DNA from 2 places in the Janthinobacterium sp. SUN206 genome. Region 2 is predicted to be linked to the other one. Evidence: riboswitches for the same ligand, from Rfam matches in the RefSeq annotation. Region 2 holds a riboswitch; the other holds the start of a gene.
What was found. Region 2 has a riboswitch for thiamine pyrophosphate ahead of O3300_RS08445 (TonB-dependent siderophore receptor). Riboswitches for the same ligand answer to the same signal wherever they lie in the genome.

Region 1 (7,772 bases), on a different contig from region 2:
GGGCGTGGCGCAACTCGCTCTCCAATCCCAGCCGTTCCAGGGTGCCCGTATTCATGCTCGCGGCATAGAATTGCCAGTGGCCCCGTCCCTGTTCCTTCGCGCGGTACATGGCGATGTCGGCGTGCTTGATCAGCGTGTCGGCATCGTCGCCATCGTCGGGATACACGGCCACGCCCATGCAGCAGCTGAGGAAAAATTCATATTCACCCAGTTGCAGCGGTTGCGTCACGGCGTCCTGGATGCGCTGCAGGATGGCCACGCCCGGTTCGCCATTGCCATGCTGGGGCAGCAGCAGCACGAATTCGTCGCCGCCCAGGCGCGCCACCGTGTCGACTTCGCGCGTCGCGTCGCGCAGGCGCTCGGCCACGCTTTTCAGCACCAGGTCGCCCGCATCGTGGCCCAGGGTATCGTTGACGAATTTAAAACGGTCGAGGTCGATGAAAACCACCCACAGGGGCAGGCCGCTGCGCCGCGTCACGGCCATCGCCTGCTCCAGCCGTTCGCGCAGCAGGGCCCGGTTGGCCAGGCCCGTCAGGATATCGTGCCTGGCCTGGAATTCCAGTTCCTGTTCGAAACGCATGACGGTGCTGATGTCGTATTGCGCTACGACAAAGTGGCTGACGGGGCCATCGCCATCGTCGCGCACGGGAGCGACGAACAGCTCGCTCCAGTAGCAGCTGCCATCCTTGCGGAAATTGCGCACGATGGCCTTGCCTTCGCGCTGTTCGCGCAGGGCCGCCGTAATGGCGTGCATGTCTTGCCGCCCTTGCTCCGGACCTTGCAAGTCTTCCAGGCGCTGGCCGATGACTTCGCCGGCCGCATAGCCGGTGATGCGTTCGAAGGCGGGGTTGACGTATTCGATCAGGTAGCCGGGCGCGTCGGCGCTGCACAGGATGATGGCATTGGCCGACACTTCGATGATGCGTTCGCGCAGCCGCAGCGACTTTTCATTGTGCATGCGCGCGGCGATGTCTTCGGACAGGCGCAAATTGGCAAACTGCAGCGCCGCCGTGCGTTCGCCCGTGATGCGGGCAATCACGGAATTGCGCGACACCAGCTGATACACATACGCGGCCGCCAGCAGGCTCGACAGCAAACCGCCCAGCAGCACATACAGCGAGCCGCGGTGGTTGGCGTCCAGGCCCATGCCTTTGGCCGGCAGCAGGGCGGCGCCCAAGGTGTGTGCGCTGGCGTGGTACTGCAGCAGCAGCCGGGTGCTTTCCGACTCGATCTGGCGCGCCGAGGCGTAGCACAGGGCCGTCAGACACAGTCCGAACGCCAGGGTGAGCAGGGCCGAAGTGGAAACGGAAATGGAGATGCGCTTGAAGAATGATTGCATGGTGACGTCCCGTGGCAGCGCCGGTGCCGATCCATGATCAGGCAGGCCGGGCAGTGACTGACTGTAGGGCGGGCGGCGAAATACCGTCCGTTCGCTACCGAACGGACGGCCATGCCGGCAAGAAATATAGTCGGGGCACCGTGCCAGCGCTGTGTTACGCTGCACCACATGGCGGCCCTCGTTCGGACGCCTTTCATCGATCCCCTAGCTGACGACTGGAAACCAGGAAACCTGCCCATGTCGAGTCCGCATGCCCAGCTGCACAACCCGAATCAAAACCATTTGCTTGCCGCCATGCTCGACGCCGATTTCGCGCGCCTGGCCCCGTACCTGGAGCAAGTGTCGATGCTGCTCGGCGACGTGATCTACGATTCGGGCGACAAGCTGCAGCATGTGTATTTCCCCACCACGGCCATCGTTTCCATTCATTACCTGCTGGAAAATGGCGGTTCGTCGGAAATTGCCGGTGTCGGCAATGAAGGCGTCGTGGGCGTGTCGCTGTTTATGGGCGGCAACTCGACACCGAGCCGCGCCGTCGTGCAGACGGGCGGCGTCGGCTACCGGCTGAAGGCCCATTTGCTGATGGAAGAGTTCGACCGCGCGGGGCCCGTCATGCGCTTGCTGCTGCGCTATACGCAGGCGCTGATCACGCAAATGTCGCAGACGGCCGTGTGCAACCGCCACCATACGGTGGAGCAGCAGCTGTGCCGCTGGCTGCTGCTGACCATGGACCGCTTGCCGAACCGCGAGCTGACCATGACGCAGGAGTTGATCGCCAACATGCTGGGCGTGCGCCGCGAAGGCGTGACGGAAGCGGCCGGGCGCCTGCAGCAGCACGGCTTCATCAGCTACCGGCGCGGCCATATTTCCGTGCTGGACCGCGCCGGCCTCGAAGGCCATGTGTGCGAATGCTATGGCGTGGTCAAAAAGGAATTTGCGCGCCTGCTGTCGGACGTGCGCCAGCGCCAGTCTTCCTGAAGACCGCACTGCCTCGTATTCTTATCGTTGTCATAGCCCGGGCTACCTCATGCAATCTGTCGAAAACATTCCCCCGCGCGCACCGTCGCGCTGGCCCATGGCGCTGGCGTTTTCCTTCAGCGCCGTCGCGCTGCTGGCCGTCGGCGTGCTGGCCTGGCGCGCGCCGTTCGAGACGGCTTGCGTCATCGACGCGCTGGTCTTCTTGCTGCTGATGCTGCTCGTGGCGCTGTACCGGCGCACGGTGGCGGCCAGCCTGCCGCGCCAACTGCTCAAGGCGGGCGCCTTGCAGGATGCGATCTTCAACAGCGCCAATTTCTCGTGCATCGCCACCGATGCGCAGGGCGTGATCCAGATTTTCAATGTGGGCGCCGAACGCATGCTCGGTTATGCGGCGAGCGACGTGGTGGACAAGCTGACGCCGGCTGGCATTTCCGATGCGCAAGAAATCGTCGCGCGCGCGGCCGCCCTCAGCGCCGAACTCGACACCGTCATCACGCCCGGCGTGGAAGCGCTCGTCTTCAAGGCCACGCGCGGCATCGAAGACATCTATGAACTGACCTACATCCGCAACGATGGCAGCCGCTTCCCCGCCATCGTTTCCGTGACGGCCTTGCGCGATGCGCAGAGCAAGGTCATCGGCTACTTGCTGATCGGCACCGACAATACGGCACGCAAGCAGGTCGAGGCGGAACAGGCGCTGCTGGACCAGCGCCTGCGCGAACAGCAGGCGTACACGCGCTCGCTCGTCGAAACCAACAATGCCGAGCTGAAGAAGGCGCGCCTGGTGGCGGAAAAGGCCAACCGCGCCAAGTCCGAATTCCTGTCGAGCATGAGCCACGAATTGCGCACGCCCCTGAATGCCGTGCTGGGCTTTGCGCAGCTGATGGCGTCCGACGTGCCGCCGCCCACCGTGCCGCAGCAGCGCTCGATCGAACAGATCCTCAAGGGAGGCTGGTATCTCTTGCGCTTGATCAATGAAATCCTCGACCTGGCCATGATCGAATCGGGCAAGGTGACGTTGTCGCAGGAAGCGATGTCGCTGCTCGACGTGCTGCAGGATTGCCAGGCGATGATCGCGCCGCAGGCGGAAAAGCGCGGCATCAGCCTGCATTTCCCCCGCTGCGGCGAAGCCTACTTCGTGCATGCGGACCGCACGCGCGTGAAACAGGTGATGATTAACCTGTTGTCGAACGCCATCAAATACAACCAGGGCGGCGGTTCCGTCACCGTCGACTGCAGCCAGCGCGGCGCCAAGGTGCGCGTCAGCGTGCGCGACAGCGGCGCCGGCCTCGATGCGGGGCAGGTGGCGCAGCTGTTCCAGCCTTTCAACCGCCTGGGACAGGAAAACAGCACGGAAGAGGGCACGGGCATCGGCCTCGTCGTCACCAAGCAGCTGGTCGAGCTGATGGGCGGCGCCATCGGCGTCGACAGCACGGTGGGCGTGGGCACCACCTTCTGGTTCGAGCTGGCCGCCAGCAGCGCGCCGGCACTGATGCTGGGCGACGGCGATGCGCTGCCGCAGGCGCAGGAAGCGCAGGAAAGCCAGCGCACCTTGCTGTACGTGGAAGACAATCCCGCGAACCTGGCGCTGGTCGAGCAATTGATCGCCCGCCGCAGCGACTTGAAGCTGCTGACGGCCATCGATGCGCACCTGGGCATCGACCTGGCGCGCACGTATCAGCCGGACGTGATCTTGATGGATATCAACCTGCCCGGCATCAGCGGCTATGGCGCCCTGCATATCCTGCACGACGATCCGCTCACGAAACATATTCCCGTGATGGCCCTGTCGGCCAACGCTGTGCCGCGCGACATCGAAAAGGGCCTGGAAGCGGGCTTCTTCCGCTACCTGACCAAGCCGATCAAGGTCGTCGAATTCATGGATGCGCTCGACGTGGCCCTGCATTATGCGGCCGCGCACGGCCTGGCCGACGACACTCATGCAGTACGCTAATTCAGCATTTATTTTTAGGAATACCGCCATGCTTCAAGCCACCGAGATCCTGAACGCCAGCATCCTCATCGTCGATGACCAGGAGGCCAACGTCATGCTGCTGGAACAGGTGCTGCGCAATGCCGGCTATACGCGCATCACCTCCACCATGGACCCGCAAGCCGTGCGCGCGCTGCACCAGCAGCACCGCTACGACCTGATCCTGCTCGACTTGCAGATGCCGGAAATGGATGGTTTCGAGGTCATGGAAGGCTTGCGCGACCTCGAGGCGGGCAGCTATCTGCCCGTGCTGGTCATCACGGCCCAGCCGGGCCACAAGCTGCGCGCGCTGCAGGCGGGCGCCAAGGATTTCGTCAGCAAGCCCTTCGACCTGGTGGAAGTCAAGACGCGCATCCACAACATGCTGGAAGTGCGATTGCTGTACCAGAAGCTGGCCGAATACAACAAGTCGCTGGAACAGATGGTGGAAGTGCGCACGGCGGAGTTGCGCGAAAGCGAAGCGCGCTTCCAGCGTTTCACGGAACTGTCGTCCGACTGGTACTGGGAACAGGATGCGCAGGGCAACCTGACGCGCTTTTCCGGCCCCGTGGCTGAAATGCTGGGCATCGGCAGCGAGGAAGAGCCGCAGCGCTGGAACGCGGCCGAGCGTGCCTTGCTCGACGCCAAGATTGCCGCACGGGAACCGTTTCTCGACTTTATCTACAGCCGCGCCAACCTCGACGGCAGCACGCAATACCTGCAGGTCAGCGGCGAACCGATGTTCGACACGGGCAGCCGCTTCATCGGCTACCGCGGCATCGGCCTCGATGTCACGGAGCGCCATCGCAGTGCCTGATTTATACTGGGCGCCATCGATACAGACCAGGAAAAATCATGACCGACAAATCTCCCTCCTACTGGTTCCCCGCCAAGACCTATGGCTGGGGCTGGGGCCTGCCCATCACCTGGCAGGGCTGGCTGGTGTTCCTGGCCGCGCTGGCGCTGTTCGCCTGCGGCGCCTTCCTGTTCCCCCCGCAAACCATGCTGGTCGGCTACATCGTCTATGAAGTGGCCATCGTTGCCGTGCTCATTTTCATCTGCCAGCTGAAGGGCGAACCGACCAGCTGGCGCTGGGGCAAGAAGAAATAAGCGCGCTGCCGTCTGTTGCAATGCAGCAGATGCGCAAAGACGACACCTGCAAGAAATCATCTGGTCACGCGGCGTGAACCGCGTATAATTGGCTCGCTGCCGCAAGGCGGCAAACGCTAGGGGTCCTGCCTTTCGCTGTGGAAACACGGTGCAAGCGCGGGTGAGAAATACCCTCCGAACCTGATCTGGATAATGCCAGCGAAGGGAAGCTTTAGGATGACTGCACCCCGCTTTTCCGCGTGCGCAATTCCGAACCTCCTTAGCTGGCTCCAGGCTTAAAAATAGTCTAGCCAAGGAGCCAAAATGAACGCCAACCCGAAATTCCTCTCCGCCACCGCCACGGTCGACGAAGCCGCCATCGCGCCGCTGCCCAATTCGCGCAAGATTTACGTGCAAGGCAGCCGCCCCGACATCCGCGTGCCCATGCGCGAGATCAGCCAGTCCGACACGGAAGCGTCGTTCGGCGGCGAAAAGAATCCGCCGATCTACGTCTACGACACGTCCGGCCCGTACACGGACCCGGACGTGAACATTGACATCCGCTCCGGCCTCGATACGCCGCGCCTGCCATGGATCATGGAGCGTGCCGACACGGAAGAATTGCCTGGCCCCACCTCCGACTACGGCATCGCCCGCCTGGCGGACCCGAAGCTCGCCGAGCTGCGTTTCAATTTGCACCGCAAGCCGCGCCGCGCCATCGCCGGCAAGAACGTGACGCAGATGCATTACGCGCGCCAAGGCATCATCACGCCGGAAATGGAATTCGTTGCCATCCGCGAAAACATGCGCCGCCAGGAGTATTTGCGCGAACTCAAGGCTTCCGGCCCCATGGGCGAGCGCCTGGCCGACCTGATGGGCCGCCAGCATCCGGGCCAGTCCTTCGGCGCCAGCATCCCGGTCGAAATCACGCCGGAATTCGTGCGCGAGGAAATCGCCCGCGGCCGCGCCATCATTCCCGCCAACATCAACCACCCGGAAGTGGAACCGATGATTATCGGCCGCAATTTCCTGGTGAAAATCAATGCGAATATCGGCAATTCCGCCGTGACGTCTTCCATCGGCGAGGAAGTGGAAAAGATGACCTGGGCCATCCGCTGGGGCGGCGACAATGTGATGGACCTGTCCACAGGTAAACATATCCACGAGACGCGCGAATGGATCGTGCGCAACAGTCCCGTGCCCATCGGCACCGTGCCCATCTACCAGGCGCTGGAAAAGGTCAACGGCAAGGCGGAAGATCTGACTTGGGAAATCTTCCGCGACACCCTGATCGAGCAGGCCGAGCAGGGCGTCGATTATTTCACCATCCACGCGGGCGTGCTGCTGCGCTATGTGCCGATGACAGCCAAGCGCCTGACGGGCATCGTTTCGCGCGGCGGCTCCATCATGGCGAAATGGTGTCTGGCGCACCACCAGGAATCGTTCCTCTACACGCATTTCGAAGAGATTTGCGAAATCATGAAGGCGTATGACGTGTCGTTCTCGCTGGGCGACGGCTTGCGCCCCGGTTCCATCTACGACGCCAACGACGAGGCGCAGCTGGGCGAATTGAAAACCCTGGGCGAGCTGACGCAAGTTGCCTGGAAGCACGACGTGCAAGTGATGATCGAAGGTCCGGGCCACGTGCCCATGCAATTGATCAAGGAAAACATGGACTTGCAGCTGGAACAGTGCGGCGAGGCGCCGTTCTACACCTTGGGGCCGCTGACGACGGATATCGCGCCCGGCTACGACCACATCACCTCGGGCATCGGCGCGGCCATGATCGGCTGGTATGGCACGGCCATGCTGTGCTACGTGACGCCGAAGGAACACCTGGGCCTGCCCAACAAGGCGGACGTCAAGGACGGCATCATCACGTACAAGATCGCGGCGCACGCGGCCGACCTGGCGAAAGGCCATCCGGGCGCGCAAATCCGCGACAACGCGCTGTCGAAAGCCCGCTTCGAATTCCGCTGGGACGACCAGTTCAACATCGGCCTGGACCCGGACAAGGCGCGCGAATTCCACGATGAAACCTTGCCCAAGGATTCGGCCAAGGTGGCGCATTTCTGCTCCATGTGCGGCCCGCATTTCTGCTCGATGAAGATCACGCAGGAAGTGCGCGAATACGCGGCCGGCATGGGCATCGCGGAAGACAAGGCGCTGCAGCAGGGGATGGAGGTGAAAGCCATCGAATTCATCAAGAACGGCGCCGAGCTGTACCGCAAGGTCTGAAGGAGGGCGTGATGACTGCATTGATCGACATCACGCTCAACGGCGCGCCGCACCAGGTGCCGCCGGGGCAAACCCTGGACCAATTGATCGCCGCGCTGTCGCTGGAAAACCAGGCGCTGGCGCTGGCCGTCAACCGCAGCGTCGTGCCGCGCAAGG
Region 2 (7,772 bases):
TAAAGGCCGGCATGGGCCAGGCGTCGCGCTCCCAGTGGCGGCTGTCGCCCAGCAGGGGCCAGCGCTCGTTGAGCAGGGCCATGTCGCCCGTGCGCAGGCGGCGCACGGCCTGTTCCGGGCGCAAGCCTTCCAGCTCTTCCAGCGTGGGCAAGCTGTCGCGCTTCGGCCCGAACATATACGCCAGCATGATGCGCCCGGCAGGCGCCCTGCGCGCCACCACGCCGACGGCATAGCCGCCGCCCGGCAAGGGCACGGCAAACCAGCTGCCTTCTCGGTATGGTAATGATCTCATTTCTTGAAGCCCCCTGAAATACACCGGACAGCCGCTGCTATCCGACGTTAAATTTAATTAGGGGCACAGTCTACGCGAAGCGATGCGAAAGTGGCGCATGGTACGCCACAGCAACAAACCAATAGTTACAATATTTTCTCGTCATAGTGATACTGGGCAACAATCGGCCCCGCCTTGAACAGCGCTTCCTTCATGGCCGTGTCCAGGCGCGCGTCGCGGCGGCGCATCCATTCGAGCAGCATGGCCGCTTCCTTGCGGCTGGTGTCGCCCGCGTGCGCGAGCACGCGGCGCAGTTCCGGGTCCGTGCACGCCTCGAAACGCTGGCTGTTCAAGTCCAGCGCCTGCAGTGCGGCGATGGTGGCGCCGATGGCGCGGTGCATGTCGAGCGCGGTGGCCGGCAAGCCGGATTCTTCCAGTGGGACGGTGGTCATGCGCATTCCTTTTCGCGTGGTGGTGACATCGGCTGCATTCTCCACCGCGCGGACGAAAAGCTCAAGCGTCCACGGCACGTTTCCACCCATTCGGCCATAATCATGGATCAGCAACAGCCTAAACCTCAGCGGCAGGAGCCCCATGTTCAATTTCGACTTTTACAATCCGACGCAAATCCTTTTCGGCCAGGGCCAGATCGCCGCCATCACGGCGCTGATCCCGCCCCAGGCCAGAGTGCTCATGACGTATGGCGGCGGCAGCATCAAGCAGAACGGCGTCTACGATGAAGTCAAGGCGGCGCTGGCCGGCCATACGGTGCTGGAATTTGCCGGCATCGAACCCAATCCCAGCTATGAAACCCTGATGCAGGCCGTGGCCATGGTGAAAAGCGAGCGCATCGATTTCCTGCTGGCCGTCGGCGGCGGTTCCGTGGTCGATGGCACCAAGTTCATCGCCGCGGCCGCCCTGCACGAAGGCGTGGCCTGGGACATCCTGGCCAAAGGGGGCAAGATCGTCGAAGCCGCCCTGCCCTTCGGCACCGTATTGACCTTGCCGGCCACGGGTTCCGAAATGAATGGCTCGGCCGTGATCACGCGCAAGGCCACGCAAGAAAAGCGCTCGTTCATGAGCCGCAAGGTATATCCTAAATTCTCCGTGCTGGACCCGTCGAAGACGTTCACCTTGCCGCTGCGCCAGGTGGGCAATGGCGTCGTCGATGCGTTTGCGCATGTGATGGAACAGTATTTGACCTACCCTGTGAACGCGTCCGTGCAAGACCGCTTCGCCGAAGGCATTTTATTGACGCTGATCGAAGAAGGCCCGAAAGCCCTGTCGCACCCGGACGACTACGACGTGCGTGCCAACGTGATGTGGAGCGCCACCCTGGCCTTGAACGGCCTGATCGGCGTGGGCGTGCCGCAGGACTGGTCCACGCACGCCATCGGCCACGAATTGACGGCCTTGTACGAGCTCGACCATGCGCAAACCCTGGCCATCATCCTGCCCAGCATGTTGCGCGTGCGCAAACAAGCCAAGCGCGCCAAGCTGCTGCAATACGCGGCCCGCGTGTGGGGCCTGGACGGCGGCGACGAGGATGGCCGCATCGAAGCCGCCATCGCGCGCACGGAATTCTTCTTCCGCCACATGGGCGTCAAGACGCGCCTGGCCGACTACGGCCTCAACCACGCCAGCGTGGACGCCGTCGTGTCCGCCCTGGAAGCGCACGGCATGACGGCCCTGGGCGAACAGCGCGAAGTGACGCCCGCCGTCAGCCGCAAGGTGCTGGAACTCAGTCTGTAGCTCAGTTTACAAATTCCAGCCACACTGTTGTAAAACGGTCAGCCGGGTGGGACAGCTGGCCGTGGTTCATGCTAAGCTGTCATTTCGCTAGGGGTCCTGGAGCAGTAATCCGGGTGAGAGATACCCTTCGTACCTGATCTGGATAATGCCAGCGAAGGAAAGCGCAAAGTACCTCCCTCCTTTGATAGCTCCTGCGTTGGCGCCAGCCGAACAAGCAGCCTGCCGTGCTCTTTTTACAGAGACGGCTTGAACCACGAGCAATCTATGTCCACACCGAATTTATCTGTTTCTGTATTGACCCTGGCCATCCTGCACGCGTTTGCCGCGCCCGCCCTGGCTTCCGACGCAGCCGACCCGCAGGCGCAAAGCATGGCCGAAGTCGTCGTCACGGCCAGCAAGGCGCCGGCCGCCAAGCGCGCCTCCGTGGGCGGCTTCAGTGACGCGCCGCTGCTGCAGACGCCGGCATCCGTCACCGTCATTTCGCAAAAAGACATGCAGGACTTGCAGATCCGCAATCTCAGCGATGCCGTCAAGCTCGACACCAGCATCAACGATGCCTACAACGCCGTCGGCTATGCGGAACAGTTTTCCATCCGCGGCTTCAAGCTCGATAACAATTCCAGCTACCGCAAGGATGGCGTGGCCATTCCTGGCGACACGCAAATCCCGCTGGAAAACAAGGAACGCATCGAAGTGCTGAAGGGCCTGGCCGGCTTGCAGGCAGGCGTGGCCGCGCCGGGCGGCGTGATCGACTTCATCGTCAAGCGCCCCACCGCCGCCCCGCTGCGCACGGTCACCGTGGAAACGCGCGAGCGCGGCACCGTATACGGCGCCATCGACCTGGGCGGCCGCCTGGAAGACACGCGCTTCGGCTACCGCGTCAACGTGGCCGCCGAGCGCCTGCGCTCCTACATCAAGGGCGCGGACGGCAACCGCAAGTTCATTTCCGGCGCCTTCGACTGGCAGATTTCGCCGCAAGCCCTGCTGCAAATCGATGCCGACTACCAGGACAAGGCGCAGGCCACGGCGCCCGGCTTCCAGCTGCTGAACAATAAAACCTTGCCGACCGGCATCAGCGCCGACGCCATGCTCAACCTGCAGCCGTGGACGCGCCCCGTGGAAACCGTCACCAGCAATCTCGGCCTGCGCTTCCAGTACGCGTTCAATGACGACTGGCATGCCACCCTGTCGGCCAACCAGCACTCGTTCAAGCGCGACGACTACACGGCCTTCCCGTATGGCTGCAGCGCGCAAGACCTGTACCCCGGCTTCTGCGGCAATGGCGACTTCGACGTGTATGACTACCGCAGCCTGGGCGAGACGAAAAAACCGCTGAGCGCGCAAGCCATGATCCAGGGCAAGTTCGCCACCGGTTCCCTGCGCCATGAATTCACGGCCGGCGTCTCGACCTTCCGCCGCAAGGACCGCGCCGGCCTGTACGTGTACGACTGGGCCGGCGTGAGCAACATCTACCGCCCGCAGATCGTCGACATGTCGACGGGCGTGCAAGGCCCCGTACGCCTGGTGCGCAAGGACACGGAAAACTCCGTCTTCGTGCAGGACATCGTCAGCCTGGCGCCGAACTGGAAGCTGCATGGCGGCTTGCGCCATATCAATGTCGACGGCTACCAGTATGTACTCAAGGCCGATACGGAAATCCGCGCCAAGCACGATTTCCTGCTGCCCAACGTCTCGCTCGTCTACACCCCGCTCGACAATCTCTCCGTGTATGCGGCCTATTCGCAAGGCATGGAACATGGCGGCACGGCCGACCGCAAGGCGCTCAATGCCAACGTGGAATTGTCGCCCAGCCGCTCGAAGCAGGTCGAACTGGGTGTGAAGATGGATGTGACGCCGGACTTCATGCTGGCGGCCAGCCTGTTCCAGATCCGCAAGGGCCTGGAATTCAACCAGTACGTCGACAACACCGCCTATAACTTCGTGCGCGAAGGCCAGGCCCAGCACCGGGGGCTGGAATTGTCGGCCCAGGGCAAGGCATCGTCCAGCCTGAGCCTGGGCGCGTCCGTGACGGCCCTGAACAGCCAGCAGTCAGGCACGGGCAATGCCGACCTCGACGGCAAGCGCGTGCCCAACGTGCCGGCCTTCAAGGCGGCCGTGCATGCGGATTACGCCGTGCAACAGGTGGCGGGCTTGAGCGTGAATGGCAGCTGGGAGTATGCGGGCAAGAAAGCGTTTGAGTACAGCAACACGACCTTCGTGCCGTCATACAACGTGTTCAACCTGGGCGCCGCGTACGCCACGCGCATCGCCGGCACGCGCGCCGTGCTGCGCGCCACCGTCAACAACGTGGCCGACAAGTTCTACTGGCGCGACGTGACGCCGGAATCGGATGGCTATCTGTATCCGGGCGCCAGCCGCACGTTCAAGGTCTCGGCGCAGTTTGACTTCTAATTGAGGGAAATGACAGGCGCCGCAGCGAGCGCCTGCTGCAGCAAAGGCGCCGCCTGTTCCAGGCGCGCCTCCAGGCTGTCGCGTAGCACGTGGTAGACGATGCCGCGCGCGTCGAGCTCATCGAGCAGGTAGCGGTAGATCAATTGGCGCACGGCTTCCGACTCGCGCTGCAAGCCATCGGCCACCCAGGGGCTGTCGGGTGCCGTGACCAGGGTCAGATCGTACTGCGTGGCATCGGCCAGCGCCGCCAGTTGCGCATCTGCACCGTGAAAATAATGGCGGCTGTACACCACCGTCATCAAGGGCGTCGTGTCGCAAAACAGGAAGTGGCGGGCTTGGGCGGCAGCGGCCGCTTCGCGTTCGACTTGCGTACGCGCAATACCATACTGATCCGCCGCCACGGGCACCCTGCCTTGCGTTTCCACAAACTCGCGTAAATACTCGGGCACCCAGACGCTGCCATAGCGCTCGGCCAGGGCCGCCGCCAGGGTCGACTTGCCCGACGATTCCGCGCCCAGGATGGCCACGCGCACGCAACGCTCCATCACTTGAGGACCATCGCGCTCGGCGCGGCCGGAGCCGACTTTCGCCACGCCAGCAAGCCGATGACGGCCATCACGACGAAGAACGCATACAGCACGGCCGTCAGGGTCAGGCCCTTGTGCACATACAGCCACACGTACAGCACGTCGACGATGATCCAGGCGATCCAGTTTTCCAGTTTCTTGCGCGACAGCAGGAATTGTCCCACCAGGCTGCCTGCCGTGAGGAAACCGTCCGCATGGGGCACGTCCGTGTCCGTCGTCGTCAGCAGCCAGGCGATGAGCAGGAAGCCCACCAGCCAGCCGACGGCGCATGCCAGCCAGCCGCGGCCGTCGAGGCGCGTCACGGGCAGGGTCTTGCCGCCGCTGGCCGGATGCAGCCACTGGTACCAGCCCCAGAACGAGACGCTGATGAACAGCAGTTGCAAGGCCATGTCGCCATACAGGCGCGATTCGAAAAACACGAAACCGTAGGCGGCCGAGGAAATGATGGCGAACAGCCACGCCCAGTGATTCTGGCGGATGTTCAGCGCAACGGTTGTCAATGCCAGGACAAAGGAAATCAGTTCAAGCGGCGTGGTGGCAAAACCCAGCAGGAGAAGCGTATCGTTCATGGGAATCGTGATGAGGCTGGTGGTGCAGTATGCAATACCAGCCATGAATAAGCAAGATTGCCCGCACCGCCAGCCCCCTCCCCCGCTCAGGCAAAGCCGCCCTTGACGGCGCGCGCCAGCGAGCGCTGCACGATCAGCTTGTGGAAGGGCCGGATCACCAGGATGTAGGCGCGCCCCACCCGATTATGGCAATGCACGACGCTGGACATGGTCACGCTGCCATGCCGCCCCGCGTCGCGGTTGCGCAGCACCGACAAACGGAAATCCAGGTGGCTGTCATCCTCGCCCACGATGATTTCATCGTCGCTGACGGCAAAGATGCGGAAGATGCCGATGCGCTTGCCAGGCCTGGCTTCCATCTGCCTGGCCGTCCGGATGCCGAAACGCGCCACGATGGCGTCGCGCACCACCATCAGCTTGCGCGCCCAGCCCGGCTGGCTGCCCAGCAGCACGCGCGCCAGGCTTTCCATGTCCATCTGGCGCGCCTGCGCAGTCGGCAACTCGACGGCATACGCGTCGGCCAAGTGGCTGCCCGGGTACAAGGGGGCGATGCTGGCGCCCGGCGGCAAGGCCACGGCGCGTACCGCATTGTTCATCTCTTGCATGTGCTCTCCATGTGTTCAGTGATAACATGGCCATCATACACGACAATGTGAACAGCGATAACATAACATGAGCACGAACAGCAATTATCACCATGGCAACCTGCGCGACACCCTGGTCGCCGCCACCATCGCGCAACTGGCGCAACAGCACGACGCCGCCCTTTCCCTGCGCGAACTGGCGCGCACGGTGGGCGTGTCGATCGCCGCCGTGTACCGCCACTTTCCCAGCAAGGAAGCCTTGCTGGCCGACGTGGCGGCGGCCGGCTTCGCCAGCCTGATCGCCAAATGGGAAGCCGAACTGCCGCCGCAGGGCAGCCTGCCTTCCGAACAGCGTTTTCAGCTGCTGGGCCAGCAATACATCGAATTCGCCCTGGCCGCGCCGGCCCATTACCGGCTGATGTTCGAACACCAGGACGTGCGCCAGTTCCCCGCCTTGCAGGACGCGGCGCAGGCGTGCTTCCAGTACGTGCTGCAGACGGCCGGCGCGGCCGTGCGCGAAGCGGGCCTCGATGCGCGCTGGGACAAGGCCGCCGCCAGCGCCGGCTGGTCGCTGGGCCACGGCTACGTGATGCTGCTGCTGAGTGGCCGCCTGGCCATGGCGGACGGCGGCGACGAGCTGTCGCCCGCCATGGTGCCGCGCTTTTTTCAGTTGCCCGTGGAGGCGCTGCGGCAGCTGCCTTGCCAGGCGGGACAACCGCAATAAAGCCAAATTGACTCGCTTATCGGCAAGTGCCACCTTCAGGAACTGATGATTCATGCATGACATATCGATAGACACGCTCTCCGTGATTGCCAGGCAATGCCTTGCGCTCACGTGCCTGCAACGCTTTTGCCGGCAGCATGCCCTGCACCACCCCGCGCTGTCCGCGTTCGCCGGCCACGTGTGGAAGGTGGCGCAGCTCGCGCCTGGGGATTTTGCCACCTGGGAGCGCGGCTTTGCTGGCCTGGCAGTGACGGGCATGGGCGATCCCTGGCCGGACGACCTGCGCATGGCGCTGCCCGGGCACCTGCTCGGCGCGCTGGAGCAACTTGTCGGGCATGTGCTGGAAACGAGCGCCTGTACCTGGCATGGCGATGACCTTGCGGCAAGCCGGCGCCAGCTGGAAGCCGTGCTTGAAATCTGTGCCAGGCATGGCGTGGCGGCGCCGCCGCTTGCGCACTATGTGCAGCACGATGCGGCGCTGCGTGGCGGCTGGGGGCCGATGCTGACGGACGCGGAAGTCAGGCGCTGGCAAGCCCTGCTATAGCGCGCGGCTTGCAATAGCGGCGGAGGCTCACGCCGGCAGACCCTGGCGCACCTGGTCGAGCAGCCGCTCCTCCTCCTCCGTATCCGCGTCGATTTGCGTGACGACGGTCCAGAATCGCGGGCAGGTCTTGATCTGCTCGAACGCATGGCTCGTTTCAAGCCGCACCATGGTTTTCCTCAGGCTGTGCAGATAGCCCTCCTCGATGGCATCGAGCAGTTCGTCATCGGCAGCGTCGATCAGCTCGAGCAGCGCGCCTTCGATCCTTGCATAGCCCTCCTCCCACAGCTGGCCGATTTCCGGCACGTCGACTTCGATGCACTCGTTCGACC

Region 1: it holds a riboswitch for thiamine pyrophosphate, as region 2 does, so the genes downstream of both, thiC (phosphomethylpyrimidine synthase ThiC) here and O3300_RS08445 (TonB-dependent siderophore receptor) in region 2, are expected to answer to the same signal.

The regions. Positions count from the first base shown of each region.
Region 1 is NZ_JAPWIB010000006.1:114,128-121,899, forward strand. Features, by position in the region: gene O3300_RS26485 (bifunctional diguanylate cyclase/phosphodiesterase) at 1-1,339, opposite strand, end outside; gene O3300_RS26490 (Crp/Fnr family transcriptional regulator) at 1,577-2,317, shown strand; gene O3300_RS26495 (ATP-binding protein) at 2,367-4,271, shown strand; gene O3300_RS26500 (response regulator) at 4,300-5,106, shown strand; gene O3300_RS26505 (hypothetical protein) at 5,145-5,399, shown strand; TPP riboswitch at 5,508-5,623, shown strand; gene thiC (phosphomethylpyrimidine synthase ThiC) at 5,703-7,616, shown strand; gene thiS (sulfur carrier protein ThiS) at 7,637-7,772, shown strand, end outside.
Region 2 is NZ_JAPWIB010000001.1:1,872,839-1,880,610, forward strand. Features, by position in the region: gene O3300_RS08430 (Imm26 family immunity protein) at 1-292, opposite strand, end outside; gene O3300_RS08435 (hypothetical protein) at 418-723, opposite strand; gene O3300_RS08440 (iron-containing alcohol dehydrogenase) at 866-2,023, shown strand; TPP riboswitch at 2,103-2,200, shown strand; gene O3300_RS08445 (TonB-dependent siderophore receptor) at 2,288-4,435, shown strand; gene O3300_RS08450 (ATP-binding protein) at 4,432-4,980, opposite strand; gene pnuC (nicotinamide riboside transporter PnuC) at 4,980-5,591, opposite strand; gene O3300_RS08460 (DUF2867 domain-containing protein) at 5,678-6,196, opposite strand; gene O3300_RS08465 (TetR/AcrR family transcriptional regulator) at 6,264-6,899, shown strand; gene O3300_RS08470 (hypothetical protein) at 6,952-7,443, shown strand; gene O3300_RS08475 (hypothetical protein) at 7,471-7,772, opposite strand, start outside.